Regions from separate parts of the Lederbergia graminis genome, predicted to be linked through region 2. Evidence: predicted binding sites of a transcription regulator. Region 2 holds the regulator's gene; each other region holds the start of a gene.
What was found. The regulator Rex, encoded in region 2, represses fermentation and respiration genes when NADH is low (regulators of the CRP and FNR family bind a similar motif). The targets are predictions, from matches to a motif close to TTGTGAAATATTTCACAA.
Positions count from the first base shown of each region.

Region 1: the regulator Rex is predicted to act here: its motif matches at 3,740-3,757, upstream of pplA (extracellular electron transfer flavoprotein PplA).
Region 3: the regulator Rex is predicted to act here: its motif matches at 4,244-4,261, upstream of ACFPM4_RS11950 (anaerobic sulfatase maturase).

Region 1 covers NZ_JBHSMC010000001.1:250,355-260,663, reverse strand. The annotation lists gene ACFPM4_RS01395 (energy-coupling factor transporter ATPase) at 1-712, opposite strand, end outside; gene menA (1,4-dihydroxy-2-naphthoate polyprenyltransferase) at 727-1,668, opposite strand; gene ACFPM4_RS01385 (FAD:protein FMN transferase) at 1,683-2,741, opposite strand; gene pplA (extracellular electron transfer flavoprotein PplA) at 2,819-3,712, opposite strand; gene ACFPM4_RS01375 (FAD-dependent oxidoreductase) at 4,197-6,065, shown strand; gene ACFPM4_RS01370 (NusG domain II-containing protein) at 6,145-6,564, shown strand; gene ACFPM4_RS01365 (Gx transporter family protein) at 6,590-7,129, shown strand; partial or broken gene ACFPM4_RS01360 (molybdopterin-guanine dinucleotide biosynthesis protein B) at 7,264-7,569, opposite strand; gene ACFPM4_RS01355 (LemA family protein) at 7,805-8,386, shown strand; gene ACFPM4_RS01350 (TPM domain-containing protein) at 8,383-9,150, shown strand; gene ACFPM4_RS01345 (vWA domain-containing protein) at 9,202-10,309, opposite strand, start outside.
Region 2 covers NZ_JBHSMC010000003.1:3,490-13,798, forward strand. The annotation lists gene tsaD (tRNA (adenosine(37)-N6)-threonylcarbamoyltransferase complex transferase subunit TsaD) at 1-751, shown strand, start outside; gene ACFPM4_RS04540 (ABC-F family ATP-binding cassette domain-containing protein) at 1,026-2,945, opposite strand; gene moaC (cyclic pyranopterin monophosphate synthase MoaC) at 3,070-3,570, shown strand; gene ACFPM4_RS04550 (redox-sensing transcriptional repressor Rex) at 3,597-4,259, shown strand; gene ACFPM4_RS04555 (twin-arginine translocase TatA/TatE family subunit) at 4,326-4,520, shown strand; gene tatC (twin-arginine translocase subunit TatC) at 4,535-5,287, shown strand; gene ACFPM4_RS04565 (YdiK family protein) at 5,325-5,528, opposite strand; gene ACFPM4_RS04570 (CPBP family intramembrane glutamic endopeptidase) at 5,522-6,244, opposite strand; gene groES (co-chaperone GroES) at 6,580-6,864, shown strand; gene groL (chaperonin GroEL) at 6,919-8,550, shown strand; gene ACFPM4_RS04585 (Arm DNA-binding domain-containing protein) at 8,655-9,086, opposite strand; gene ACFPM4_RS04590 (nucleotidyltransferase domain-containing protein) at 9,627-10,309, shown strand, end outside.
Region 3 covers NZ_JBHSMC010000014.1:372,969-383,277, forward strand. The annotation lists gene ACFPM4_RS11945 (MMPL family transporter) at 1-2,883, shown strand, start outside; gene ACFPM4_RS11950 (anaerobic sulfatase maturase) at 2,930-4,186, opposite strand; gene cyoE (heme o synthase) at 4,383-5,288, shown strand; gene ACFPM4_RS11960 (cytochrome c oxidase subunit 2A) at 5,426-5,578, shown strand; gene ACFPM4_RS11965 (cytochrome c oxidase subunit II) at 5,596-6,057, shown strand; gene ACFPM4_RS11970 (cbb3-type cytochrome c oxidase subunit I) at 6,085-7,752, shown strand; gene ACFPM4_RS11975 (SCO family protein) at 8,204-8,830, shown strand; gene ACFPM4_RS11980 (hypothetical protein) at 8,840-9,397, shown strand; gene ACFPM4_RS11985 (cupredoxin domain-containing protein) at 9,515-9,877, shown strand; gene ACFPM4_RS11990 (Crp/Fnr family transcriptional regulator) at 9,919-10,309, opposite strand, start outside.

The DNA.
Region 1 (10,309 bases), on a different contig from region 2:
CCGGTACTTCCCAATCACAAACATTGTCAAAATAATCCTTAGGAGCACCATCAAAATTTACTTTACCAGTTCTTAACTGAATAATCCTGTCTGCGGAAGCTGCTTCCGCCATGTCATGTGTGATGGAAATAATCGTTAGCTTTTCTTTCATCTTTAATTCTTGTAAAATTCGAATAATAGAGTTTCTACTTTTAGGATCGAGCATTACAAAGGCCTCATCCAAAATAATTAACTGTGGATGTAGAGCTAAAACACCTGCTAGTGCCACCTTCTGCTTTTGACCACCTGATAAAAGGGAGGGATCCATTCTACTCAATTCTGATATGCCAACAAGCTGTAATGAATGATTTACTCGATCTTTCATCTCAGCATATGACATATTCAAATTTTCTAAACTAAATGCAACGTCATCCTCTACCGTTGTTCCGATAAATTGATTATCTGGATTTTGCCATACCATACCAATGTGCTGACGAATACTCCAAATTGTATGTTCGTCCATTTTTATTTGGTTTATATAAATTTGTCCCCTAGTATGTTGTACTAGTCCAACTAATAATTTCGCAATCGTTGATTTACCTGATCCATTATCACCTATGACGGACACCCATTCCCCCTTTTGTACCTGGAATGAGACATCATGGATCACTTCATTTCCACGTTTATCATATTGAAAACATATATTCTCTACTTTTACTACGACTTCACTCATATTGGCTTTTCCTTTCATACAATAAGAAGTGCTAAGATCATCATTGTTACAAATGAACCATTCACAAGAACAAGATTTTTTACAGCTAAAACAAAAGTTTCCGCTTTTACTTGCTTTCCTTTAAACTTTCGACAATGTTGGTATACTGGTAAAATGACTAACAATGAAAATAGCATCATAACTGGTAAAACTTTAAACAAAACAGCTGTGATAATTGCGATAAATGAAGCGATATAGAGAATATCAAATAGTATTATGGCATTCCGCTTCCCAATATAATAAGGTAATGTGTAACGCTTATTTATGACATCTTCTTCAAGATCACATATATTATTGGCTAGCATTACATTTGCAATTGTAAATACGCATGGCAATGAAATCCATATAATTTCCATTAAGGACATATAATTAACTTGTACTGTAGATATAGCCCCATTGAAAAAGACATTCACAATTCCTTTATCAAAGGCATTAATATATACGGTTAAGAAAGTAATACCTAATCCCATCGTCACACCTGAAAATAGTTCTCCAAGTGGCATACGTGATAGCGGTATTGGGCCATACGTATAAAAAATACCTATTGCAAAACATAGTATTCCTATAAAGAGTACAGTGATATCTGTGCGCCAAACTAACCAAATCCCTAGCATTGTCGCAATCGCCAACAATGTAATGATCGTATTGCGAACTAGTCTTTCTGATATATCTTTTACTCCAATAATATTTTTCTCGTTGCGATATTCTTTACTAGAAGCTTTCTTATAATCCATATAGTTATTTATAGCTGTCGTAGTAAGATCGAAAATAAACATAGAACAAAAGAAAATAATTGTATTTAATGGTTTTAACTCACCGAACTTATATATGACAAATAATAAGCCCACCGCAAAAGGAAACAAACTAGCTAGCTTTGTTTGGATTTCAACTAGTTTAAAAAAAGTACGAATTGACATTACAGATTCGCCTCCTATTTCAATTCCATTTCTCCCATCCTGTATGCATTACTCGTTAATTCGAAGTTGGCTATGCCAGTAGTTAGAAATACCTGTTTATCAGTACTAACAAAAATGGCTTCGACCCCTGCAACGCTCTCAATATAATCCATCCCAGCTTCTAAACCCATTGCAAAAACAGATGTAGAAAGAGCATCTCCATCAATTGATTCCTCTGAAATGATTGTGACACCTGCTATTTCGTTATTAAATGGATAACCATCAGTTGGATTTAATAGATGATGATATTTCACACCTTCTACTTCCAAAAAACGTTCATATATACCAGATGTCACGACTGACTTATTCGTTGTTTGAATATTTCCGATTGTAGTCCCTCTTGGAGAGTAAGGGTCTTGAATACCTACAGTCCATTGCTTTCCTGATGGAGCCAAGCCTTTAACGTATATATTTCCACCTAAATCTATAATTGCAGTCGTCACATGTTCTTCTTCCAGCAATTTATTCACTTCATCTGTAATAAATCCTTTTGCAATTGCACCTAAGTCTAGACGCATCCCCTTATCCTGCAAATATATTTTATGTTCCATTTCATTTATCTCTATTTTCTTATAATCAATCAGGGACAAAGCTTTCTCAATTTCCTCTTCACCTGGTTTACGAGCATCAGGAAATCCGATACTCCATAAAGAAGTTAACGGCCCAATCGTTATATCAAATAAACCGTTTACAGACTCGCTAAAATCTTTACCGGACACTATTAGTTTCAATGTTGAATCTGAAACTTCCACAGGTTGCTCACCTGCATAATGATTAATGTTGGCAATCTCTGAATCTATATCATTACTAGTCAATTGATTCGCAAGTGTTTCAATTGTTTGGAATATACGATCTAAAACTGTTTCTTTGTCTGCATCATATATTTTCACGGTTACTACTGTACCCATTAAAAACTCTGTTCTTTTGTAAGGTGAAGAGTTTATTTGTAGTTCATCGCTATTTGTCTTGCCGCAACCATACATGGTTAAGGAGATCGTTAAAATACAAATGCCTATAAATAGTTTCCTATACATTCGCTACCTCCTTAAGTTGGGAAAAGACTATTAGAATATGCACTCAAACAGTCTTTTCTCCACACTAATAAAATCTGTTATTTTTCAAAAACAAAATTATCGATTAAAATTGGTGTTGTATCACCTTTTTGTGCTGCATTTATCAATTGTGCTGCATACATTTTGAACGTATGACTAGAGTGGGTTGCACCAGCCACAACATCAATGTCCTCGGCATTTTGTTTTTCCATTAATGCATTACTTAATTCCGGTACAAACTCTTGCGGCCCTACTCCAGTCTTATCTTTCATATTTTGTTGATACTCATTATCCTTTGTTTTTAAATCTGCTGCTTCATTCACATAATCATATTCTGTTGCGACTATTTTTCCTTCGTTTACAGTCATCTTGAGGAAAGTTCTCCACCCTGTTGCACCTATATTTTTTTCTTCTAATGAATAATTCCCATCTTGCAATGGTTTGTTATTCGCAATTTCAATTGTCGCAGAATCACCCGCTTGTGCAGCTTGTATTAGTTGCTGAGCATAGTTTTTAAACGTTTCTGCAGAATGGGTTGCCCCTGAAACTATGTCAACGGAATCGGCATTTTGCGTTGAAACCAATGAATTATTCAATTTTGGTATATACTGCTGAGGTCCGATGCCCACTTTTTCTTCCATTAACTTTTGATAGCCTTCATCTTCTGTTTTTAATATCCCATCTGCATTTTCATAATTGTAATCAGATTCAATTATTTTTCCGTTTTCTACAACAATCTCCATAGAAGCTTTCCAGCCTTTATCATCAAAATCAACTTCTTGTAGTTTGTAGACTCCATCTTGAATAGGTGAACCTGCAATAACAGTTCCTACTGTTTGATCACTACCACCTTTGTTATTGCTCTCTTCTGTTTTTACATTTCCTACTGAATCACTTCCACATGCCGCTAATAAAAGTGACAGACTTGCTACAGCTGTAAGTACTTTCTTCATCTTCTTACCTTCCTTTTCATATTATTTTTGTGAAACATTTCACAATTTTAGTTAAAAAAAAGAGAGGGGTTTTTATTATGTGAAATATTTCACATTAATTCATCCACATTTTAACATCAAGATTTAATTCTGTCTATTCTTTTTATAAAAAAGCTCTGTTAAACTCTGTTGTTGATTTTCGCTCCTGTACACTCGCTTTCCGCGGGCACGACCTCAGCTAACTTGGCAAAGAAAACCACTTTGCCAAGTGGATCTTCGGCTCGTGCTGTTCCCGCAGGAGTCTCGTGTACATCCGCTACAATCAACTAAGTTGTTAACAACAATGAACTTTAACAGAGCCTATAAAAAAAGTAATTTAAATTTTTATAGACAGATTTTGTGAAAGAATGTACAATGTAGTCGAATGTTCAGAGTTTCACAAACGAAATTCGTTACATTATGCTCAACGTTTCACAAACCACTATTATGAAGGAGTGATTTCTTAATGACAACTCATAATATTGTCATTATTGGGGCCGGCTATGCTGGAGTCCATGCTGCAAAGAAATTAGCAAAACAGTATAAACGTGATGAATCAGTTTCCATCACGTTAATCGATCGCCATTCTTATCACACGATGATGACTGAATTACATGAAGTTGCTGCAAATCGAGTGGAAGCTGATGCAATCAAGTTTGATTTACGACGCCTATTTAAACGAACCAAAGTTAAATTAGTTACGGATAATGTTACAAATGTCAATTATGATAATAAGTTAGTTACGACTGAACACGGAGCATACCCGTTTGATTTTTTAATCTTAGGGATGGGTGGAGAACCAAATGACTTTGGTACACCTGGTGTATCTGAACATGCTTTTACATTATGGTCTTTTGAAGATGCTGTTAGGTTACGAGATCATATAGAATCGACAGTTCGCCAAGCTGCGACCATACATGATGAAAAGACTAGAAGAGCAATGTTAACGTTTGTTGTATGTGGTTCTGGTTTTACCGGAATTGAAATGGTTGGTGAATTAGTAGAATGGAAATATCGACTTGCTAAAGAGAACAAGTTGGATGAAGATGAAATAATGCTTTATGTGATTGAAGCAGCACCTACTATCTTGAATACCCTTGATAGAAAAGGTGCAGGAAAAGCAGAAACTTACTTACAAAAACATGGTGTAATAATTTTAAAGAATTCACCAATTGTAGAGGTTACAGAAGATAGCATTCTCCTAAAATCAAACGAAGAAATAGCTACCCATACACTCATATGGACTGCTGGTGTTCAAGCAAACCAAGATACAAAGGATTATGGAATGTCAACTGGTCGAGCAGGTCGCTTAAAAGTTAATGAGTTTATGGAAGCTGAAGGCTTAGAAAGAGTATATGTCGTTGGTGATCTAGCTTATTTTGAAGAAGAACCAGCAAAACCTACTCCACAAATTGTAGAAGCTGCTGAACAAACTGCCATGACAGCTGCTAAAAACGTTATTGCTGAAATAAGTAACGGTAAAAAGGTTCCATATAAAGGGAAATATCATGGAAATATGGTTTCTATCGGTGCTCGCTATGGGGTTGCCAATTTAAGTGGAATTAGACTAAGTGGATGGTTTGCAAACTTTATGAAACACATGGTTAATCTGTATTACTTCTTTGGAATTCGAAGTGGTTATTATATGGTTCAATATATCAAACACGAATTCTTCCAAACGAAAGATAAGCGCAATATCTTTCGAGATACACTCACTAGATATGGAAATGTACTTTGGAGTTTTCCGTTAAGACTTATGGTTGGTGGGTTTTGGCTAAGTGAAGCTGGTGCAAAACTTTGGGGAGAAGAAACATGGAAAGAAGCTACTAGCAGCTTTGCTACCTTATCAAAACTCTTCAACGGAATTGGGGATGATTCTTGGTTAAAAAGCACTACTGTTAATATGCCATTCGAATGGTTACAAACAACAACAAGTGGCGCTAGTGAAACAGCGACTAGTGGTGATTGGGCAACTCCAATTTTAAGTAAGATGCCAGGATGGTTTGAATGGATTATGCAGATAATGCTCCCTACTCCAGAAGTAGCGCTGTTTATGCAAAAAATGATGGTATTTATTGAACTAGGGATTGGTATAGCTATCATATTTGGTCTTTTCACTTGGTTAGCAAGCTTTGCAAGTACAGGGTTTCTAATCATGTTTACATTATGTGCTATGTTAGGCTGGGATAAACTATGGGCCCTACCTGCTTCTATTGCATTAATGAATGGATCAGGCCGTTTCATTGGTTTAGATTATTGGGTTATTCCTTATCTTCAAAAGAAACTAAGTACTAGCTGGTATGGAAAAGAACGATCTATTTATCATGATAAGTAATGAAAAAACATATGAGAAAGCGTCAGGGTAACCTTTCGCTTTTTCATATTAGGATATGTATGTTATTGGAGGGGTTTAATTGTTAGAGTCTCTCAAGTTGTTTAAACGTTGGGATTTTATTATCATATTTGTTCTTATACTCATGGCTTTTTTACCATTGGCTATCTTTTCTAAAATTCAAAGTGAAAAAACGGGAAATAATGCAATGCAAATTGCTGTTATCTCAGTAGATAATAAAATATTGAAGGAAGTCACTTTAACGGGTCATACTGGAGTCCAAACATTTGATATCTATGCATCTGATAATGATCGTAATACGATAGAAGTTCGTGATGAACATATACTTATTAAAAGTGCCACTTGTAATGACCAAGTTTGCGTTAGGACACCCGCTATCTCCAAACCAGGTCAAACCATCATTTGTTTACCTCATAAATTAGTAATTGAAGTGATTTCTATGGATGAAGTACCTAGTGACAATTCCATCATTAGTTCTTAATCACGGTAGATTGGATGACGAAAAAATGAGTAAAAACCAACGCATTGTCTTAATAGCTTTACTAGCAGCACAGGCTGTCATTATTAGTTTGATAGAAAGAGCTATCCCCTTCCCTTTTGCAATTGCACCAGGGGCTAAATTAGGTTTAGCAAATATTATTACATGTATCGCTTTATATACACTTACTACAAAGGATGCATGTAAAGTAGTCATCATTCGTTTAATCTTAGCAACTTTGCTTGGGGGAACTATTTCGACTTTTATGTATAGTGGTGCAGGTGCGATTGTTAGTTTTTTCGGGATGTGGATGGTAAAAAAACTAGGTCCGTCACGAATAAGCCTTATTGGTGTTAGTGTTACAGGAGCAATCTTACACAATTTTGGTCAATTAGTTGTAGCTAGTTGGATTGCCAAAACTTGGACAGTTCTGCTATATCTTCCTGTGCTTTCATTTATCGGTTTATTATCAGGTATCGCAATAGGAATTCTAGCTAATTATTTACTTACGCATGTAGAGAAATTACATTATTATTATATACAAAAACAAGGGAATGACATTGTTTAAAGTATCCTTGTAAAAAAAACCTCGACAAATAAATCAGAATCCTGAATCATATATACATCAAACTTGGCTTCGAGTTCTAGCGGAATCCATGATATAACTGCTTTAATATTTTCAAGTTCTTCTAGTAATACAACATCATCTTGGTGACGGATTAAAACCACTTTAGGATATACAGCATGTTTATAGCCTTCAATAAACACAAGGTCTAAGGGAAAACGTTCATAGACTTTTAAAATTTCAGACAGACCCCAATTATTAATACTTACTTCCACATGTATATGGCCATTCCCCTCAACCGCAGAAATATGTGCTCCTGCTCGGTGATGTATGTCGGAATCTTTTTCTGAATTCATTTTTTCAGGACTACCACCATGACCGTGATGTTTCACGGTACCAACTTTATACCCTAATTTAGTGCCCTTTTTAATTAATTTCTCCATTAATGTCGTTTTTCCACTATTAGAAAAACCTACTACTTGAAATATTTGATATGTTTCCATCACGTCTTCTCATCCTATCTGTTTCCACTATCATCTTGGAAAATTGCATATTAATATTCGATATTGTACCATAATCAGATGGAGGAACGAATTAACTCGTACAGTTTTCCATTTAATACTTGAAACTTTTTTGTTATTAAAACAGTATTAATAATTAAAGTGAGGAGTGAATGATATGAAAAAAGGACTAGGAGCTATTATTGGTATCGTTGTCGTGTTAGCAATTATTTTAATCCCGACAATCGGTAGTTATAATGGATTTGTGAATGCTGAAGAAAACGTAGAAAAACAATATGCACAAATTGAGAATCAACTACAGCGAAGAATGGATTTAATTCCAAATCTCGTAAATACAGTTAAAGGCTATGCTAGTCACGAAGAGGAAATAATGACTGATATAGCTGAAGCTAGATCACGGTTAATTGGAGCTACTACTCCGGAAGAGCAGGCAAATGCAGACGCAGAACTATCAAGTGCGCTAAGTAGACTACTTGTAGTATCTGAAAATTATCCTGACTTAAAAGCAGATCAACAGTTTACTCGACTCATGGATGAGCTTGCTGGTACGGAAAATCGTCTTGCAGTAGCACGTATGGATTATAACGAAGAAGTAACTACATTTAATAAGAAAGTAAAGCAATTCCCTGGAAGGTTAGTTGCTGGTATTTTTGGCTTTGAAGAGAAAGAATATTTTAAAGCAGATGCCGCTGCACAGGAGGCTCCATCGGTAGATTTTGAAGGGGTTGAAGATGAATGAGGAAGTCTCCCCTTCTTCTCCTTTTTTCGCTTTTCTGCCTTTTATTTATTCCGATTCAATTCGTAAGCGCTGCATCCATTCCCACTCCGGTCGGTGATATTTATGTTCAAGATTTTGCGAATGTCCTCTCTACCGCAGAGGAGCAAGAATTAATTGAACTTGGCATATATTTAGATGATCACACAGGAGCACAAATTGCAGTGTTAACTGTAGATTCGCTCGATGGTATTCCAGTTGAACAATATGCCGTTCAAGCCTTACGCGAATATGGATTAGGTGATGCAAATAAAAATAACGGTATCTTATTACTACTTTCGATACAAGATAGAAAAATATTTATCGAGGTGGGTTATGGTCTTGAAGGTCGATTACCTGATGGTAAGGTCGGTTCAATTATCGATTCATATGCACTTCCTTCATTAGATGAAGGGAATATCCCACATGCTCTTACCAATACTTATAAAAAACTTTTCAATGAGGTTGCAGAAGAATATCAACTTGACAAGCAAGCTAATGCAGAAGGATATGTATATGGAGCAAATCCCGAAAATGAAGGTCCCTCCCTATTTACAACAATTATTATTGCAGTCATTATTATTGGTCTGATAATTCTCGATTTTAAATTTCTTGGTGGAGTCCTCACCCTCTCATTATTTAGAATGCTTGCCATCATCTTAAGCCGTGGTGGCGGAGGTGGAGGCGGTGGTCCTCGTACAGGTGGAGGTGGATCTGCCGGAGGTGGTGGAGCTGGCCGTAGTTGGTGAAAAACAATAAAACGTTTCTCTCATAGGATATCCCTTAGAGAGAAACGTTTTTTACTGTATTGATCTAAATAATAGTCTTTTCAATAGTGGAAATAATAAATCAGGTAGTGCTTCAACAGATGGGACAATCAAACTATAGGCACCATATATATTTTGAAAAACTTTTCGCTGTTCTTCAGGAACTTCCTCATTTGATAGGAATACATTAAAGACCTCTACCCCATTTTTTCTCGCCTCTACAACTGCCTCATGGGTATCCACAATTCCATTTTGATCATAGCCATATGCTGCAGGTTCTCCATCTGAAAAAACGATAAGAAATTTCTGTTTTTCATGTCGCTCTAATAATCGTTTACTTGTAACACGGATAGCAAAACCATCACGGTTATCTTCCTCTGCATCAAGCGACATAATCTCTGGTCCGGTTTTATAATGTAAGGAACTGGAAAAGTCAATGACACGTTTAAAGTAATTTGGTTGGTATTTTTCCGTAACGTCGTTAGCATCTTCCCAAAATCCAGTGATTTCATGTGGTACCTTTACTGATTTTAATGCTTCATGAAAAAGTACTATTCCACGCTTTGTTTCCTCCATCTTATCCACCATAGATGCAGAACAATCCACTAATAGGCTAAATACAGCATCAATTTCATTCGAATTTTCATTTTTTTTATAAAAGATTCGTGGATTTTCATCAGTAAATATGCGAATAAGTTTTCTATCTAACTTTCCAAATTGCAAATGTGTTCTTGGTAAGATCTTTTTATGTTCTAATGTAAGGTCGATTGCCTTTTTTAATTTCTTTTGATACAAGTTTACTTTATTCTTGTACTTAAGATATTCAGATTTCTTATCTGGACTAGTAATAATATTTGATATAAAAATTGCTTCCGCATATTTGTTTTCTTTTCCAAATGGTGCACCTTTATTTTCTTTCTCATTATGTTGATGTTCTAATGCCTCTAAATGACTAAAATCTTTATTCGAAGTTTTTTGAGCAGATCCTTGTATAACTGCCAGTGCTTGATCACCAGCTTCTCCCTCACGTGCTTCGTCTCCTAAAATATCTGTCTGAGTACCTTGATCGAGATCAAATTGTAAGAATGACTTCCCAGGTGAGCTAGTCTCACGATGCCATGTTTTCATTTCCTCACCGTGA
Region 2 (10,309 bases):
TGGGGCTTTACTTGTAGGTGTGAATGCAGCGAAGGCACTTGCATTTGCTAAACAAATCCCAATCGTTGGTGTCCATCATATTGCCGGTCATATTTATGCGAACCGTTTAATTACAGAGTTGAAATTCCCGTTGCTTTCCCTTGTTGTATCTGGGGGCCATACAGAATTGGTGTATATGAAGGAACACGGCTCTTTTGAGGTTATTGGTGAAACGTTAGATGATGCAGCAGGAGAGGCATATGATAAAGTGGCACGGACGTTACAGCTGCCTTATCCAGGTGGACCACATATTGATCGACTTGCACATGAAGGAACAGCTGTCATTGATTTGCCAAGAGCATGGCTAGAAGAGGGATCCTATGATTTTAGTTTTAGTGGATTAAAGTCGGCAGTTATTAACACCCTCCACAATGCAGAACAAAGAGGGGAAAAGATATCCCCAGAAGATTTAGCTGCAAGTTTCCAAGCTAGCGTTGTGGATGTGTTGGTGGAAAAAACAATTCGTGCAGTAAAAGAATATAAGGTGAAACAAGTGTTATTAGCTGGTGGAGTAGCGGCTAATAGAGGGTTGCGAACAGCATTGGAATCAGCATTTTCACAAATTGCTGATGTAGAATTAGTGATTCCGCCACTTCATCTTTGTACTGATAATGCAGCCATGATCGCAGCTGCAGGTACGATACTTTATCAACAAGGTAAACTCGGGGCAATGGATATGAATGCCAATCCGGGGCTAGATATTGAAAAATAGCATTAAACTTGCATGGAGAATAGAGAAAACTCTAACTCCATGCGTTTTTTTGTCATTCTATCATTGGTGCTGTGGATAATAATGTGCATAATTTTTATAACCGTTTCCAAAGTCCTATATAATAGGCTTGAAAATCACACACATTTTGTGGATAACTGGGGATAAAAATGTGGATAATGTGGAAAAGTCTGCTGAAACTAGGTATATTGCTGTTGATAATGTGTATAAGCTTGTGGAAAACGAAAGCACCCTGTTGAAAAGGGTGCTTGTCCATTTATGCATCAAGAAGTTCAGCAAGTTCTGTCCATTCCTCGAGAAGTTCATTAACCTCATCTTTTAAAGATTCAATCGAATCGTTAATGTTAATAACTTTTTCGTGGTCCTCAAAAATTTCAGGTAGACATAGTAATTGTTCTTGCTCTTCTATTTTTCCTTCTAAATCATTCATTTTTTCTTCAATTTCTTCGATGCGTCGTTTCCGTTGTCTTTCTAACTTTTTCATTTCTTTATCTTGTTGATAACTTGTTTTTGTGGATTCTACTTGTTTCTTTGTATCATTTTCCGTTGATTCCATTGCTGCTAATTCCAGTGTTTCAGCCTTTTTCTGTACATAGTAGTCATAATCACCTAGGTACTCAACAGCGCCATCAGGTGTTAACTCAATTACTTTTGTAGCAATTCTATTAATAAAATAACGGTCATGTGAAACAAAAAGAATCGTACCCGGATAATCTACTAATGCATTTTCCAGTATCTCTTTACTATCTAAATCCAAATGGTTTGTAGGTTCATCGAGAATGAGGAAATTGGACTTTTCCAGCATTAAAATTGCAAGTGCAAGCCGAGCTTTTTCTCCACCACTTAAAGTGGATACTATTTTTAAAACATCATCGCCACTAAATAGGAAATTTCCTAGCACAGTTCGAATTTCTTTTTCGTCTTTTAATGGGTAATGGTCCCATAGTTCTTGCAAAACGGTTTTATTAGAGGAAAGCTCTGCTTGTTCCTGGTCATAGTAACCAATCGAGACATTCGTACCGTAGTCAATGTTTCCTGCTAGTAATTGTATTTTCTTAATGATCGTTTTTAACAGAGTGGATTTACCAACGCCGTTTGGACCGACAAGCGCGATACTATCTTGCCGAAAAATCGAAAAATCAATATGCTGGGCAAGCGCTTGATGATCATATCCAATCGAAGCATCCCGCACTTTTAATACATCATTTCCACTTTGTCTTTCAATATCAAATGAAAATGAAGCAGATTTCTCTCCACCCTTTGGTCGATCCATTAATTGCATCCTATCTAGCTGCTTTCTTCTACTTTGCGCTCGTTTCGTTGTGGAAGCACGTGCTAGATTTCGCTGAATGAAGTCTTGTAATTTCGCAACTTCTTCTTGTTGTTTCTCAAATTGCTTCATTTCTCGTTCATACAATTCGGCTTTTTGGTCTAAGTATTTGCTGTAGTTACCATGAAATTTCTTTATTTCCGTTCTAGATAGTTCATACACTTGTGTAACTACTTTATCGAGAAAATAGCGATCATGTGAAACGATTAATACGGCACCAGAATAATTTGCTAAATATTGCTCTAACCAGGAAAGGGTCTCAATATCTAAATGGTTCGTCGGTTCGTCCAGTATTAACAAATCAGGTTTCGTTAGTAAAAGTTTCGCCAATGCTAATCTCGTTTTTTGCCCACCACTTAAAGTAGAAATGAGTGTAGAACAATCTTTTTCATAAAAGCGCAAACCATGTAATACAGAGCGAATATCGGATTCGTATTGATATCCTCCAATTTCTTTAAATTTCACTTGGAGTCTATCGTATTCATGTAGCAATTTTGCTGCTTCGCTTTCACTTACGGTTGCTAGATCAAGCTCTATTTGGCGAATTTCTTTTTCCATTTCTCTTACTTTCGCAAAAACAGATAGCATTTCATCCCAAATAGATAATTTTGATTCAAGTCCAGTGTTTTGTGCTAAATAATCAATTGTTACATCTTTCGGCTTGACTATCTGACCAGAGTCATAGGAAAGGTGGCCTGCGATTATTTTTAATAAAGTAGATTTACCAGCACCATTACGCCCAACTAGGGCAATGCGGTCATTTGTTTGTATTTCAAGTTTTATATTGGATAATATTAATTCTGCTCCAAAGTATTTTGTTAGTTGTTGAATTTGTAACAACATCATATTATTTCACCTCTAGTTTCATAGTTAGTTTACCGTATATATGCTGCAAACTTCAATCATGGAAAGTGAGAACAATAAGACATGTCGGAAAAAATAGTGTATGATATTACAAGGGGGGCTGTCCGTGAGTAATTTGACACATTTTAATGAAGAGGGTCGGGCGAAAATGGTGGATGTAAGTGATAAGCCCGAAACGGTTAGAATTGCAAAAGCGCAATCTAGTATTGAAGTAAATGAACTTATATATGAACATATACAATCAAACCAAATAAAAAAAGGGGATGTACTTGCTGTCGCTCAAGTAGCGGGAATTATGGCAGCTAAAAAAACATGGGATATTATACCTATGTGTCATCCAATTCCATTAAAGGGGATCGATATTTCTTTTAACTGGAAAGAACAACCACATAATAAGTGGAAACTAGAAATATTCGCTACCGTTAAGACAATTGGAAATACGGGAGTAGAAATGGAAGCATTAACAGCTGTTTCTACGGCGGCTTTAACGGTATACGATATGTGTAAAGCAATAGATAAAGGAATGATTATTGGTCCAACCTTTCTCCTGGAAAAATCAGGTGGAACTAAAGGGAAGGATTTTAAACGAAATGATGTTGAGATATAATTTAGCATTTGTGCGGAGGTAAAAAGATGAGCGAAGAAACAATGAAAATACCACAAGCGACAGCAAAACGGCTGCCATTATATTATAGGTTTATCAAGAATCTCCACGCTTCTGGAAAACAGCGTGTTTCGTCCGCAGAGCTAAGTGAAGCTGTAAAAGTAGATTCTGCAACGATTAGGAGAGACTTTTCTTATTTTGGTGCGCTTGGAAAAAAAGGTTATGGGTATAATGTAAACTATCTACTATCATTTTTTAGTAAAACATTGGATCAAGATGAAATAACGAAAGTAGCGCTAATTGGTGTAGGTAATTTAGGTACTGCGTTTTTGAACTATAATTTCCTTAAAAATAACAGTACGAAAATAGCGATGGCATTTGAAGTAGATCCATCGAAAATTGGTACTAATATCGGTGATGTACCAGTATATGATATGAAGGAATTAGAGCAACGTTTAAACGAAGAAGAAATTACTGCGGTTATCTTAACGGTTCCGGTCAATGCAGCACAACAAATTACTGATCGTTTGAAGGATACTGAGGTGAAAGGCATCCTTAACTTTACACCAGCAAGATTATCTGTACCACCTTCTGTTCGTGTTCATCACATCGATTTAGCAGTAGAACTACAATCTCTTATCTATTTCTTGAAAAATTATCCGAATCCTGACACGGAAAGTTCACAAGAATAAGCAAATTGTCAATAGCAAAATTACATGTAATCCGTTAAACTATAACTATTAAGGAGGTGGGCGCAAATGGTATTAGGAGCTATCGGTCCAGGTAGTGTCGTTATTATTGCTATTGTAGCATTACTGATTTTTGGCCCAAAAAAATTACCGGAATTAGGCAAGGCTGCCGGTAAAACGTTACGTGAATTTAAAAATGCAACAGCAGGTCTGGCAGATGACGTAGATCCAGTAAAGGATAATAAAAAAGACGCCGACAAATGATAGGATGAACAGTTATGAATCAGAAAGAAATGACTTTTCTTGACCATATAGAAGAATTAAGAAAACGGCTAATGACGATAGTCGTTTTCTTCGTGTTAGCAGTTATTGTAGGCTTCCTCGTCGTAGAACCGATTATAAACTTTATCCAAAATGCGGACGTAGCTGAGGAACTTACAATGAATGCGTTTCGTGTTACAGACCCTTTTAAAGTTTATATGAATATGACATTTGTGATCGCACTAATTATTACATCTCCTGTTGTATTATATCAACTATGGTCATTCGTCAGCCCTGGTCTACTGGAAAAGGAACGAAGAGTGACTTTATCTTATATTCCTGTTTCTGTTCTTCTTTTTCTCGGGGGCTTGGCATTTTCTTATTTTGTTCTCTTTCCATTTTTGATTAAATTTATGCTCGATCTTTCGAATGAAATGAGCATTCAATCAACTATAGGAATTAACGAATACTTTCAATTTCTCTTTCAAATTACGATTCCATTTGGATTGCTCTTTCAGTTGCCGGTTGTCATTCTCTTTCTAACTAGACTAGGGATTATTACGCCGATGTTTTTAGCTAAGATTAGAAAGTATGCCTATTTTGTATTGCTAGTCATTGCAGCGATTATTACTCCGCCAGATGTTATTTCTCATTTAATGGTCACCGTCCCTTTATGTTTACTATATGAAATTAGTATTTGGATATCGCGGATCGGCTATAGAAAGGCGAGAGCGGCAGAGTTAGAGGTTGAAAATAATATACAAAAATAAAGCAGGAAGATTCATCATTTGAATCTACCTGCTTTTTTTATTGGTTCTTCTTCATGTTTTTCAACTTAAAGTGTATCGCGATTAATCGGAATCCTGCTCCAAAGTCAAATGTAGCAATTAGTAGTAAAATATAAACGAAGAAATTCCAATCGTTCATTTTTACTTGTTGAATGGCGAAGTATGTAAAAAGAACGCCAAGAATAATGTTAATAATCCCAGATGATAGTGGTGATCTCACCATAATAACCCCCTTATCCAGCCTTGTACATGTATAGCGTTATCCAATGTCGAGAATTGAGCGACCGTAACAAGGGTATTCATCATTGCATGTGAGATAATCGGCACAATGATTCGTTTCGTGTGAACATATAAAAATGCAAAAGTGAACCCCATTGCTGTGTAAATTAAAATATGAGTGAAATCCATATGAGCAACCGCAAATGTAAGGGAGCTTAATAGTGCAGATAGCCAAAATGGAAAGCGATTATAGAGTGATCCAAAAATGACTTTCCGAAAAACAATTTCTTCTAATATTGGACCAATAATCGAACTTACTAATACTGCTAGAGGAAACAATCTGATTAAATTCATAATCTGTTCCGTATTTTCAGAGCCTGGATCAATCCCCAATTGAAGTTCGAGTACAATGGCAACATATTGAGTGAAAAATGCTAGGAAGATTCCGCCGATTGCCCATAGGATTGATTGTCCAATAGGCATCGGTTCGACTCTATCTACTCTATTATATGGTTTCGAACGTTTTAATATAAGTAAGACAACGACTAATCCAGTAATAAAACTAAAGATAAGCCAGAGCCCGGTTGCAAGTATCTCCATTCTTTCTATGGATACATTAAAAACTCCAGTTCCAATAAAAAATAGGAGGGGCATTCCAATAAATGCAGACATTTGCATCGCAATATACGTAATTAATATATATAGGTATTTTTTATTCATATTTGAATCCCTTCAGGCAAAAATTCTACATTAATCTGCAAGCCTAATTTCCATTCTACTAATTATTAATTCAGCATTCAATAAAGAAGACTTTTTATATAGAAATTGGTTATGATAAAGAAGGTACTGTTTACTGGAAAAAAAGGGAAGGTACAAGGTATAATGGAAACGCTTGTAATTATTATTTAATTGGTGAAGTAAAGAAAAAATTTTATGCATCATACTTGCATTTTAAAATCAATTTTATTATTATAATAATTGTGTTAGCACTCAATGAGTGAGAGTGCTAATAAAAAATAAATAATCTACATATTTATTTAAGGAGGTCGTTTCACTTGTTAAAACCATTAGGTGATCGCGTCGTTATTGAGCTAGTTGAATCAGAGGAAAAAACTGCTAGCGGGATTGTCCTTCCGGATACTGCAAAGGAAAAGCCACAGGAAGGTAAAGTAGTTGCCGTTGGAACTGGTCGAGTTCTTGATAATGGCGAGCGTGTAGCACTTGAAGTTTCTGAAGGAGATAAAATTATTTTCTCTAAATACGCTGGTACAGAAGTGAAATACCAAGGTACTGAATATTTAATTTTACGCGAATCTGACATATTAGCAATTATTGGCTAATCTTTTGATTGCTTATAATTCATTACTTTAGAAATTTTGAGGAGGGTATCATTAATGGCAAAAGACATTAAATTCGCTGAAGACGCACGTCGCGCATTATTACGCGGAGTAGATCAATTAGCAGATGCTGTTAAAGTAACGTTAGGACCAAAAGGACGTAACGTTGTACTAGAGAAAAAATTTGGTTCACCACTCATTACAAATGATGGTGTTACAATTGCAAAAGAAATCGAATTCGAAGATGCATTCGAAAACATGGGTGCTAAATTAGTTTCTGAAGTTGCAAGCAAAACAAATGATGTAGCTGGTGACGGTACAACTACTGCTACTGTACTTGCTCAATCTATGATTCGTGAAGGATTGAAAAACGTTACAGCTGGAGCTAACCCTGTAGGTATCCGTAAAGGTATCGAAACAGCAGTTGCTACTGCAGTAGAAGAGCTACATGCAATTTCTAAACAAATTGAAGATAAAGAATCAATCGCACAAGTTGCTGCAATTTCTTCTGGTGATGAAGAAGTAGGTCAATTGATCGCTGAAGCAATGGAACGCGTTGGTAATGACGGTGTTATTACAATTGAAGAATCAAAAGGTTTCACAACTGAACTAGACGTTGTGGAAGGTATGCAATTCGATCGTGGATATGCATCTCCATATATGGTAACTGATTCTGACAAAATGGAAGCAGTTCTTGAAAATCCATATATCCTAATTACAGATAAGAAAATCTCCAATATCCAAGAAGTACTTCCTGTGCTTGAGCAAGTAGTACAACAAGGAAAGCCACTTCTAATGATTGCTGAAGATGTAGAAGGTGAAGCATTAGCAACACTTGTTGTGAACAAGCTTCGCGGAACATTCAATGCAGTTGCAGTTAAAGCTCCTGGCTTTGGTGACCGTCGTAAAGCAATGCTTGAAGACATCGCTATCCTAACTGGTGGTGAAGTAATCACGGAAGACTTAGGACTTGACTTGAAATCTGCAACAATTGATTCATTAGGTCGCGCTGCAAAAGTAGTAGTAACAAAAGAAAACACTACAATTGTAGAAGGTGCTGGAGACTCTGCACAAATCGGTGCAAGAGTAAACCAAATCCGTGCGCAAATGGAAGAAACAACTTCTGATTTTGACAAAGAAAAACTACAAGAACGCCTAGCTAAACTAGCAGGTGGAGTAGCTGTTGTTAAAGTTGGTGCTGCAACAGAAACTGAACTAAAAGAACGTAAACTACGCATTGAAGATGCATTAAACGCAACTCGTGCTGCAGTTGAAGAAGGTATCGTTTCTGGTGGTGGTACTGCACTAGTAAATGTATACAAAAAAGTAGCTGCTCTAGAAGCAGAAGGTGATGTAGCAACAGGTATTAAGATTGTTCTACGTTCTTTAGAAGAGCCTGTACGCCAAATCGCTCACAATGCTGGTCTAGAAGGATCTGTAATTGTAGAACGCTTGAAAAACGAAACTGTAGGTGTTGGTTTCAACGCTGCAACAAACGAGTGGGTTAACATGATTGACGCTGGTATCGTAGACCCAACTAAAGTAACTCGTTCTGCACTACAAAATGCTGCATCTGTAGCTGCTCTACTTCTAACTACTGAAGCAGTAGTAGCTGACAAACCAGAACCAGCTGGCGCTCCTGCAATGCCTGACATGGGCGGCATGGGTGGAATGGGCGGCATGATGTAATAAGCCGTTCCAACCCTTGATATGAGTGGGTTTTGATGTAAGATGAGAGTGAAATGCTAACATTTTGCTAACATTGAGGTTTTTAACGGAGGCTTCTCATGAGTTCACTGAACTTTTGAGAGGCTTCTTTTTTCATTTCTTGCGTTACATGGAGGTATATATTTTTCGTGATTTGATCGTCTGTATGACCAAGAAGATCTATGATTTGCTCGAGTATCATTGAGAGCATCCTGATACATTTTTCTTGTAATGTCTTTCAATTTTAATCGAGCAAAGTAAGGTAACAATCTTCCAATTTCATGAAGACGGACTCGAATGGTTCCACGCTTTACGTCTTTTGATTCACTGTAGATGGGAAGCCACTCGATTGCAAAATCGTTGAAGATTTTATATGTTTCCTCTAAATATGTTCCTTCTTTTAATTCATGAATTAGTGTGGTAGCAGACTCTTCAGCTTCTTGCTTAGTATTAAAGCCGCTTTTTAACTTTTGCTTTCTCTTTCCGGTGATTGGATCAATTCCAATATGAAAGCCCACTTTGAATCACAAGTGCATTTTTTCTTTTTACACATACAGCCTCTCCTGTAGAAATGTCCTTTCATTGGCATCCTCACTTTCTAAAAGTAATATTGTTGCTAAATGTTCATTTCAATTAACACAAAAACCCCTTGATCGTTTAAAAATGAAAGGCAAACGATAAAGGGGATTTTTATATCAGTTAAAACAAATAAAGTGAACATTATGGATAAAATTTATATGTAATGTTCGTGTTTTCCTTTACGAAATATCATGGATAAGTTATAATATAATTTGGTAAAAGTGAAAAAGCATGCAAAAAGATACACTTTTCCCATGCTTAACCTTTATATTATAATTTCGTCTAAATTTATAATACTGAAGATTAAGGTCGATTTCAAGTGCGATGAAAAATTGTAACAAAGTGTTCGGTGTGTTCGCGTTTGTATCGGGTAGTTTATATAGGGTTTAGTGTTGCTGTGAGAAGGGAGTTACATAGAAACAGTTTTTGCAATTCATTTTCACTTATATAAATAAATCATTATTTGTTGGAGTGATTAGATGAAATTAGGTAGAGGAAATCAAATGGAGGAACTATTACAGAGGATTTGTTCAGAAATTCAAATTAGTACAAATCAACACGAGCAAGCAGAAACATCATACAAAGCAGTAGCCAAATGGCTTTCTGATGATGTAGAGCGATTTCAAGATGTTGAGATAGATATTTACTCACAAGGATCACTAAGAATAGGTACTACTGTTCAACCTATTCGGAAACAAGAGTTTGATTTAGATTTAGTTTGTGAACTCCATTTGGACTGGGAGCATTATGATAATCCGGTAGAGGTTCTTGACATGATAGAAGATAGACTTAATGAAAATGAAACCTACAAGCCTATGGTAGAGAGAAAAAACCGATGCATAAGGTTGAATTACAAGCGAAATTTCCATATGGACATCCTTCCTGCTTGTCCGGTGGTAGAAGATGATAAAGGTTGCGTAAAGGTTCCTGACAGAAAAAAAAGAGAATGGAAGGACAGTAATCCAAAAGGATATGCCAATTGGTTTGAACGGATTGCTGAAGACTATGAACCACTAATTCTTACAGAGCTATTTGAAAAAAGTGCAAAAATAGAACCATTACCTGATGTGGAGCAAGTTGAATTGAAACCACCTTTAAAACGTGCAATCCAATTAATTAAGCGTCATCGGGATATTTATTTTAAGGAATCACTTGAACAAGC
Region 3 (10,309 bases), on a different contig from region 2:
CAAGAGCTTAATATCAAAGCAACAGTGGAGCATTTAGAAGACAATAAGGATCAATTAGGGATTAGTGGAATTACGACACATTTCCAAGATGAAGCATTACGGGACCAGCTCGTTTCAAAAGAAGGTAACACAATTATTGCATTACTCAATGTGAATATGACCGATAAAACAATTGGAGAAGTACGGGAAACATTGGATAAGGCAATTGAGACACAACAAGTTGATACGTATATGACGGGAGATGGCTTAATCTCTGAAGATGTAATTGTAAGTTCTGAAAAAGGATTAAAGAAAACAGAAATAATTACCGTTATATTTATCATGGTTGTATTAGTTCTTGTATTTCGTTCTTTTGTTGCTCCATTTATTCCATTATTGACAGTTGGAGTAACATACTTAGTCAGCCAGGCAATTGTTGCGTTCCTAGTAGATGGTGTGAATTTCCCAGTATCTACTTTCACGCAAACATTCCTAGTCGCCGTTTTATTTGGAATTGGGACGGATTATTGTATTTTATTATTAAGCCGCTATAAAGAGGAATTAACAGATGGGAAAGATATTCCAGAGGCTATTATTGCAACATATAGAAGTGCAGGAAAGACCGTAATATTTAGTGCGATTGCAGTTATGATAGGATTTGCTTCTATCGGATTTGCATCTTTTAAACTGTATCAATCTGCAGTTGGCGTTGCCGTAGGAGTATTTGTTCTTATTCTTGCGTTATTTACGATTGTACCTTTATTCATGGCTACGTTGAAAAGAGGCTTATTCTGGCCAGTGAAAAAGAATATTTCTCATTCAGAGAGTAAGCTATGGGGTTGGATGGGAAATTTAGCAATTACAAGACCACTAATTGCACTTGGAATTGTAGCCATTTTTACTGTACCTTTACTTGTAAGTTATGATGGCGAGCTTTCCTTCAACTCATTAGATGAGATTGGGGAAGAATATGATTCTGTAAAAGGATTTAATATTGTTGCAGATAGTTTTGGCCCAGGTGAAATTATGCCAATCCAAGTAGTCTTGGAAAATGATGATTCCATGAAGACAAAAGAGTATTTAGCATTAATTGAATCAATTGGTAACGAATTAGATAAAATTGAACATGTAGATAAAATTCGTAGTTTAACAAGACCTACTGGGGATAAGTTAGATGAAATATATGTGAATAACTTGGCGAACGAGCTTGGTAAAGGAATAAGTGAAGGAACGGACGGTATTTCACAAATTAAAGCAGGTCTCCAAGAAGCAGCAACATCATTGCAGGAATCAAAACCAGAAATGGAAGAAGCGACATCTGGTATCGAGGAGCTTTATTCAGGGACAATCGAAATCCAATCTGGAATCGGAGAGTTACAAACAGCATTAAGTACGATTAAAACTGGAATTGAAAGTAGTGCAACAGGAACTGCTGAGTTGAAAAAAGGTGCTGCTACTGCGAGTAAATCTGCAGAAGAATTAAAAACTGGGACTGAGCAACTCCTAGAAGGTTATAAAGGAGCCCAACTGGGGTTAACACAATTGATCGAGGAATATAAAAAGGTTCCAACGACACTTGAAGGAGCATTAGGACAGTTGCAGTCATTGGAAGAACCAATGACAAAGTTAGTTCAAAACCATCCAGAAATAGCTACTGATCCAAATTTTGTTGAAATTCAAGAAATAATAAAGAGCGCGTCTGAAAAAGTTGGAATTGCATACGGAACAGTGGATGCATTAAATAAAGAATTGGAAAAAGTAAATGCTGGATTAGAAAAAGCAAATGAAAATTTGGCTAAAATCGTTAGTGGTTTAGAAGAATTTTCGAAAGGCTTGGATAATATTGTTTCAGGTCTTTCTGAATTAGAATCTGGGTTAAACCAGGCTGCTTCAGGTCAAGGACAGGTCGTAGAACAAATTCCTGCAATTAAAACAGGTCTAGGTGAAATTGCAAAAGGTCAAGAACAATTGCAAACCGGCTTTGGAGATATGGAAAATCAGCTAGAGCTACTAAGTACTGGACTTGAACAAAGCAGCGAAGGGCTTGGACAAATTGAAGAAGGATTTGGAGAAGCAGAGACGTATTTAACAGATTTAGCTAATAATACGAATTTACAACAGTCTGCCGTTTATATTCCAGATGAGCTTATGACAAATGAAGATTTCCAGCAAGCTTTTGATGTGTATCTATCAGAGGATGGAAAAATGACTACGATAGATATCGTATTGGATGAGAATCCATACTCACGCACCGCAATGGACACGATTAATAAAATAGAAGAAACCATTCAAGATGCTACAATTGATACGAAGTTAGAACAAGCTAATATTGGTATTGGCGGAGTTACTAGTATGAACAGAGATTTAGAAGCGATGTCAAACTCTGACTATACGAAAACAGTAACATTTATGATGATTGGTATCGTGTTAATATTGATTATTTTATTACGCTCACTCGTAATGCCAGTGTATATTATTGCTTCTTTACTATTAACCTATTATTCTTCGATTGCTTTAACAGAAGTAATCTTTGTAAATATATTAGGTTATCCTGGTATTAACTGGGCAACACCATTCTTTGGCTTTGTTATTTTGATTGCGCTCGGTGTAGATTATTCAATCTTCTTAATGGATCGTTTCTCAGAATATAAAGAGTTAGATGTTAAAACAGGTATCATGCTAGCAATGAAAAATATGGGTACGGTAATCATGAGTGCTGCCGTCATTTTAGCAGGTACATTTGCAGCGATGTTACCATCCGGAGTATTATCGATGTTGCAAATTGCTACATTAGTGCTTAGTGGTTTGTTATTTTATGCATTAATCATTCTCCCATTGTTTGTTCCCGTATTAATTAAAGTGCTAGGAAAGGCTAATTGGTGGCCGTTCTTAGGAAAAAGATAAAAGTGAAGGGGCGATCTCATCAGGTTCGCCCCTTTATTTATGCATGTTACAATCCAATTTTCATACAGCAGTTTTTGTATTTCTTCCCACTACCACATGCACATTGGTCATTTCTAGCAGGATGTTGCCCTTTATACATATAGCTCAAGCCTTGGGTAAATAAGTTTTTACGAATCTTTTCGGCAAGAGGAAGCATGCGCTCATGTGCATATTCATAAACTTGCTGGAAGCTATCACAGAAATAATCTGGATCTGATTGCTGTAAATCATCACTCCAGCGCCTATTACGCGGACAACCACCGTGACATAGCTTTATCCATTTACATGTTTGACACTTTTCTGGTAGATTTGGCTTCATTTGCATGAATGTATCATAGAGTGGATGTTTTAAAATATCGGTAAGTGCATCTTCACCAACATTACCAATTTTCCAATCTGGGTGAATATAGAAGTCGCAAGGGAATGCATCTCCATTTTGTTCTAAAACAAGAGTTTTTGCACACGACTTTTTATGCGTGCATAGCTCTGCTTCACGATTGACATATATACTCAGCATATTATCAAAAAAACGGATCGACATTTTGGGATTCCCGTCATTATACCAGTAATCAAAAGCCTCACAGAGGAAATCTCCATATTGTTTAGGTGTTATTTCGTATACACCAGGCTGATCAATTCGCTGCGAATGAAAGTCCATGCAAGGGATGAACTGGACGAAATCAAAGTTTTCTTGTTCATAAAACTCGAATAAATCTTTGACTCGATGAACATTATCTTTATGAATGACCGTAAGGATGTTAAACTCCACTCGATTGTTTCGTAAGTGCTGTATACCTTTCATTACTTGGTCAAAACTACCTTTTCCGTGAGAATATACTCGACGAAGATTATGTATTTCTCTAGGGCCGTCCAAACTTACGCCAATTAAAAAGTTGTATTTTTTAAAGAACGCAGCAAAACGATCATTAATCAATGTTCCATTTGTTTGCAAACCATTACTAATTATCGTATTTGCGGGTGCATTTTTTGCTTGGAGAGCAACTACGTTTTCAAAAAAGTTTAGGCCTGCAAGCAATGGTTCGCCACCTTGCCAAGCAAATGAAACTACTCCTCTAGTAATAGCCATATATTCTTTTATAAATTTCTCTAATACGTTAACATCTATTTTTTTAATCTGTTTCCCTGGTTTTCCACCACATGTGCTGTAATAACAATAATCACAAGCTAAATTACAATCCTCAGAAACTGTTTTCCACATCACACTAATATTACTATTTGGGTTGATCATACAACCGGCTTCCATCGTATCGCTTCCTTATCACAATATTAATATCATTGTAAGGGGTTATAAGAATGAAGTTTGTGATAAACGTCACTATTTGTGAAAAATGTTTGAATAGTACGAAGAGGAAGTGACTGGGAAACGTTGGATTCCAATGACTTTTATAGATTCATATACTATGATATTTATATAGCATGTTATAAAGGAGGATAGGGTGATGAAAACTACTTTATCCGTTACTCAACAAAAATCTACTATTTTTTCAGATGTGAAATTGCTATTTAAAGGTCCCGTATTAATATTTAATGTTTTCCCTGTCATTACGGGGTTTTGGTTAGCACTATATTTTAATGAAGTATCTTTCGTAGAAAATATAGATTTATTTTTATTAACAACTGTAGGAAGTTTATTAGTAATCGCAGGAGCACTTGTTTTTAATAACTGGTATGACGTCGATATTGATACAGTAATGGATAGGACAAAAAGTCGGCCAACTGTTACTGGGAATATTTCATTAAAAACCGTTTTAACGTTATCTATCGTGTTAACTATTATTGGATTTATTATGTTATTATTCACGACAATGGAAGCAACGATTTATGCCTTTATAGGTTGGTTCACATATGTTGTACCATATACCATCTGGTCGAAACGGAGATATACGTTCAATACAATTATTGGTAGTGTTTCCGGCGCAGTAACACCAATGATTGGTTGGGCAGCTATTGAATCTTCCTTTCAGCTAGTGCCAATTGTGTTGTTTATTCTATTATTTATTTGGCAAATGCCTCATACGTATGTGATTGCGATACGAAAATTTGAAGAATACAAAGCGGCGAAAGTAGCAATGCTACCAGTGGTCCGTGGCATCGATGTCGCTAAGCGTCATACTTTCGCCTATATACTTTGCTTACTGCCAATTCCGTTCTTGCTTCTAAATGAATTAGGAGTTGTATTTGTTGTCATTGCGACATTGTTAACAGTTATGTGGATAATTCTCAGCGTTTATGGATTTTTTATGAAAGATGAACGAAGATGGGCTGATTGGAATTTCATTTACTCTGTTAACTATTTATTTGTTCTCTTTTTAATGATGATTATTGTGACATTGCCAATATTCTAGTTGCTTGGAAAAGCTATTCTCTTTTAGGAGGATAGCTTTTTTTGTTTTTACATATCGTTTTGTGACGTGGCTCACATTCGTGAGAATCTTTATCAATTAAGATGAGGATGATTACGAATAGGGAGGTTGATTTTTTTATGGCAGATTCAAAAGTTGACCGTGTTAAGGATGTTAAAGCAGATGAGAGCTCCACTACAGTGAAGGGAACGATTTTTTCCGTAGGAGTTGTTGGGGCAGTTATATTCATTACTTATCTTATTATTTATGGCCTATATATGGCGAGAGTATAGGGGGGATCTAAGTGAAGATGCATCGTGCAGAAGAGATATGGTTAATCCTGAGCTTCGGTATGATTATCGGGTTCATGTTATTAACAGGTTATCAAACGTTTGTGGAAGGAATGGGACCACCGAGTCATAAAGAAACGATTGATCCACAAAAAGTGGATGAGACGGCACCATTTGATAATCCTGGCATTACACAAATTGGTGAAAATGAATACGAAGTTGTGATGACATTAGAGGTATTTAATTTTAATCCAGGTAATATCGAGGTACCTGCAGGCTCCACTGTTCATTTTACATTGACGTCAAAGGATGTTGTTCATGGCTTTCAGATAGCAGAAACAAATGTAAATGCGATGGTGATGCCAGGGTATATTCAGAAAATTACGCAAAAGTTTGATAAGCCAGGTGAATATTTAGTGTTATGTAATGAGTACTGTGGTGCTGGTCACCAAATGATGAGTACAACGATAACAGTCAAATAAAGGAGGGGAGTAAAGTTGGAAACAGCAATGAAACAAACTTTTACACAGAAGGCGAATAAAGCATTGGGGATTAATCCAGAGGACGCAAGATTATCGAAATCATACTTATTTGTAGCATTTGCAGCCCTGCTAGTTGGGGGGATTTTAGGACTTCTTCAAGGTTTGAACCGCGCAGGACTTCTGGAATTACCAACATGGCTTAATTATTATCAAGTACTTACGGCGCACGGATTATTATTAGTGTTAGTCTTAACAGCATTCTTTACGATCGGGTATTTCTATGCGGGTCTTTCTCATACGTTAGGTGGTTTGCTTCCGAAAGTAAGAAAGATGGCTTGGATTGGCTTTAGTATGAAACTCGTAGGATTTGTATTGGCAGTCATTCCAATTATTACGAATGAAGCAAGTGTGTTATACACATTTTATCCACCAATGGCTGCATCCCCGATATATTATGTAGGTCTTGTATTTATTGTTTTAGGGGTGTGGATGTGTGCATTTGGTGCATTTATTAACGTAGCAAATTGGCGTAAAAATCACCGTGGTCAACACCTACCTATTCTTGCATTCTTTGCAACAGGTGTATTTGTCCTATTATTCTTTGGAAGTGTACCAGTTGCCATTGAAGTGTTAACGATTATTCCTTGGGCTTCCGGTTGGGTAGAAACCATCAATGTAATGGTAGCACGTACTCTGTTCTGGGCATTTGGCCATACGCTCGTAAATATTTGGTACTTAACCGCAGTATCAGCTTGGTATGTCATTGTACCGAAGATTATCGGTGGTAGACGTTGGAACGATACGTTAACACGTTTTGTTGTCATCGCATTAGTAATTATGAATATACCTGGTGGATTCCATCATCAGATTATTGATCCGGGTATTTCAGAATCTGTAAAATTTGTGCACGTGTTTATGAGTTTAGCAATCGGATTCCCATCGTTAATGACAGCTTGGGCAATGTTTGCCGTGTTTGAACGTACGGGTAGAAAAAAAGGTGGAAAAGGATTGCTTGGTTGGATCAAAAAATTGCCTTGGGGGGATGTCCGTTTCTTAGCTCCAATGGTAGCAATGATCGCGTTTATTCCTGCAGGTGCGGGTGGGATTGTGCAAAGTACAAACCAATTAAATCAAGTTGTTCATAATACTTTGTGGGTTGTAGGGCATTTCCATTTAACTGTTGGAACGTCGGTTATGCTTACATTCTTCGGGATTAGTTATTGGTTAGTTCCATATGTTTCTAAGCGTGTGTTGACTCCGAAAATAAATAAACTAGGTGTTATTCAAACGTTTGTTTGGACGGCAGGGATGTTTCTAATGGCTGGTGCTATGCACTATGTCGGGTTATTCGGTGCTCCTCGAAGAACTTCATATACTACTTATGGTGACCATGCTACTGCATTAGGCTGGGATCCATACTTACTGTTATTAGCAGTTGGTGGAACATTATTAATCATCGGTGTCCTTCTTCAAGTGTACGCGGTTGTACATCTAATGTTCTTTGCTCCAAAAGGAGAAACAGAATTTCCAATTGCCGAAGAAGAAGAAAACGCACCAAAAACACCATACTGGACAGAACGCTGGAGCCGTACTATTTTACTCATGCTTCTCGTCGTCGCAATGGGCTACGTCATCCCAATGGTCGACTTCATCGTCAACGCACCACCAGGATCACCGCCGTTCAAGACGTGGTGATAAGAAAAGCGGAAGGCGCCCGCTTATCGGCGACAAGCAAATGTTCTGAGGCAAAGAAAGGCGCTCTTTGCCTTTCATTGCCTCAGGTTATTTGACCTCGAGCCGATGGCGCCTGGAGCTGGACAGGGTAAAGCGGAAGCGACTGCTCAGCGACGTACAAATTTAAAGATTTCTGACGAGATAAAGGAGGCCTACAGGATGGAGGTCACGTCGACGTTGGCACAGGACGTGCCGATCTTAGTCGACGTACCTTTGAAAACCTTTGAACGATGTTGACTTATCGTAGGAAGAAATCGTAAATTTGCTAGTCGCTAGGAGCTGTAGCTAGACAAAGAAAAGCGGAAGGCGTCCGGTGACAAAAGAGTGCCTGGCACCCAAGCAATTTGGACACAATTCTGAATTGTATCGGAGTTGTTTGGGTGCCAGGCACCGACACAAAGGAAGTGTGTATATGTTGAGGGTTAGGGCAAATGCTGTTGCGGTGATTGTTGTTTCTTTATTTGGGTTTTGTCTGTTTTTTATTGGGACGGATGGGTTTCAGGCTTTTACAGCTGAAACGGCAAGATTAAATCAACTAAAGGAAAAGAAGCCGATATTTCCAGATGTAACACTGGAGGATAGTAAGGGTGCAACATATAGTTTTTCGGAATTCAACGATAAGTATGTGCTCATAACGTTTATTTACACTTCCTGTGCTACCGTTTGTATTGATATGGAGATGAATATGGCGGAAGTTTATCGACAGATTCCAGATACGTATTTAGGGAAGGACATCCATTTTTTAAGTATTAGTTTTGATCCGGAAAGAGATATCCCGACAGTACTGGATAAGTATAAAGACTATTTTGGTAGTGATGGAGATAAATGGAGAATGGCTAGAATACCAAATCAAGATCAATTAGACCAACTTCTCTCTACATTTGGTGTCATTGTCATTCCGGATGATTATGGGAATTTTGCACACAATGCGGCTTTTTATTTAGTAGATAGGAGCGGGAGATTAGTCGATGTCCTAGATTATACAAAAACAGATGAGGCTGCAAAAGAGATTCTTCGCATTTTAGAAGAAGAAGGGTAGAGGTGATGAATGAGACAGTTTATGTATGGTTTGCTATTATATATATTTTTAATCATTCCTCCTGTAGCTAATTTGTTAGAATCGATCATGATTATTCATATGCACATGCAAATGCCATTACTCGTCATTGCTGGTTTCTTAATGGCCCGTTACGTTCAACATCGATTTCCACGCATTTTTGAAAAATGGAATCATAACGGTATTCCAGGCATTCTTCTATTCATGATTATCATGGTGTATTGGATGATTCCACGTACGATGGACGAGGCATTAACAACTACAAGTGTTGAAGTTTTTAAATTTATAAGTTTGCCATTTTTGGCAGGGATGCCGCTGCGAGATAGTTGGAAAAAGCTAACGATAAAAGGAAAAAATGTCATCTTTATTATCTTTACAATTTTGTTCATAGGGATGGGATGGTTGTACATTTATTCTCCTGTGCAGTTATGTAATAACTATTTATTAATTGAACAAATAACGTTAGGTTGGGGTTTTCTGACGATGGCAATTTGTTTACTGCTGTATTTGATCTTTCTAGCGTTTCAAGATGGATCAAAGATTGAATAATTTGTCACAGCTTTAAGTGCAACAAAGACTTATAATAAAAATTGTGATGTATATCACAGTGAAAATTTATTAATCGCTTTACGATTTAAATATATCATTTATGAGGAGGAAACAATGATGAAAAAATGGATGTTAGCACTAATGCTTGTGGTAGCTTCAATGTTCCTATTGGCAGCGTGTGGTGGCGATGATGAGGAAGAAGCTGTTGGAAACGGTGAAGTAAAAGAATTTACAATAGATGCAACAAACTTTGAGTTTGATTTAAAAGAAATTAAAGTTAACAAAGGTGACACAGTTAAGGTAACATTAAAGAACTCTGAAGGTAACCATGCAGTTAAGTTTGAAGGATACAACAAAGAAGTAAGAGGCGACAAAACAATCTCCTTCGTTGCAAATAAAACAGGTGAATTTGAATATGTTTGTTCTATTTTCTGTGGTATAGGACATGATGACATGGTTGGTACACTAATCGTAGAATAATCAATAAAAAACAACATCCCATACTTTTGATGGGATGTTGTTTATTTTTGTTCCAATACTTCGTGGAATGCTTCTAAGTCGGTTATTACCATTTGATTTCGATCCATTTCTAAAATACCGCTCTTAATCAATTGGTTGAACAAACGATTGATTGTTTCTCGTGTTGTACCAACAGAATTAGCAAACTCTTGATTTGTCATTGGTAAATGGATGGTAACTTTGTTCTCCTCATGCTGACCATGCTTTTCCGCAAGTTTTAGTAAAAAGGAGAGTGCGCGATGTTTGACATCTTTCCCTGATAGAACTTGGAGTCTCTCTTGAAGATCGCCAATAATTCTACCCATCACACGCATTACTTTGATTGCAATCGTTGGATTATTCACCATTAATTGATCAAATAAATGAATGGGAATTGCTAAAAGCTGTGTGTCC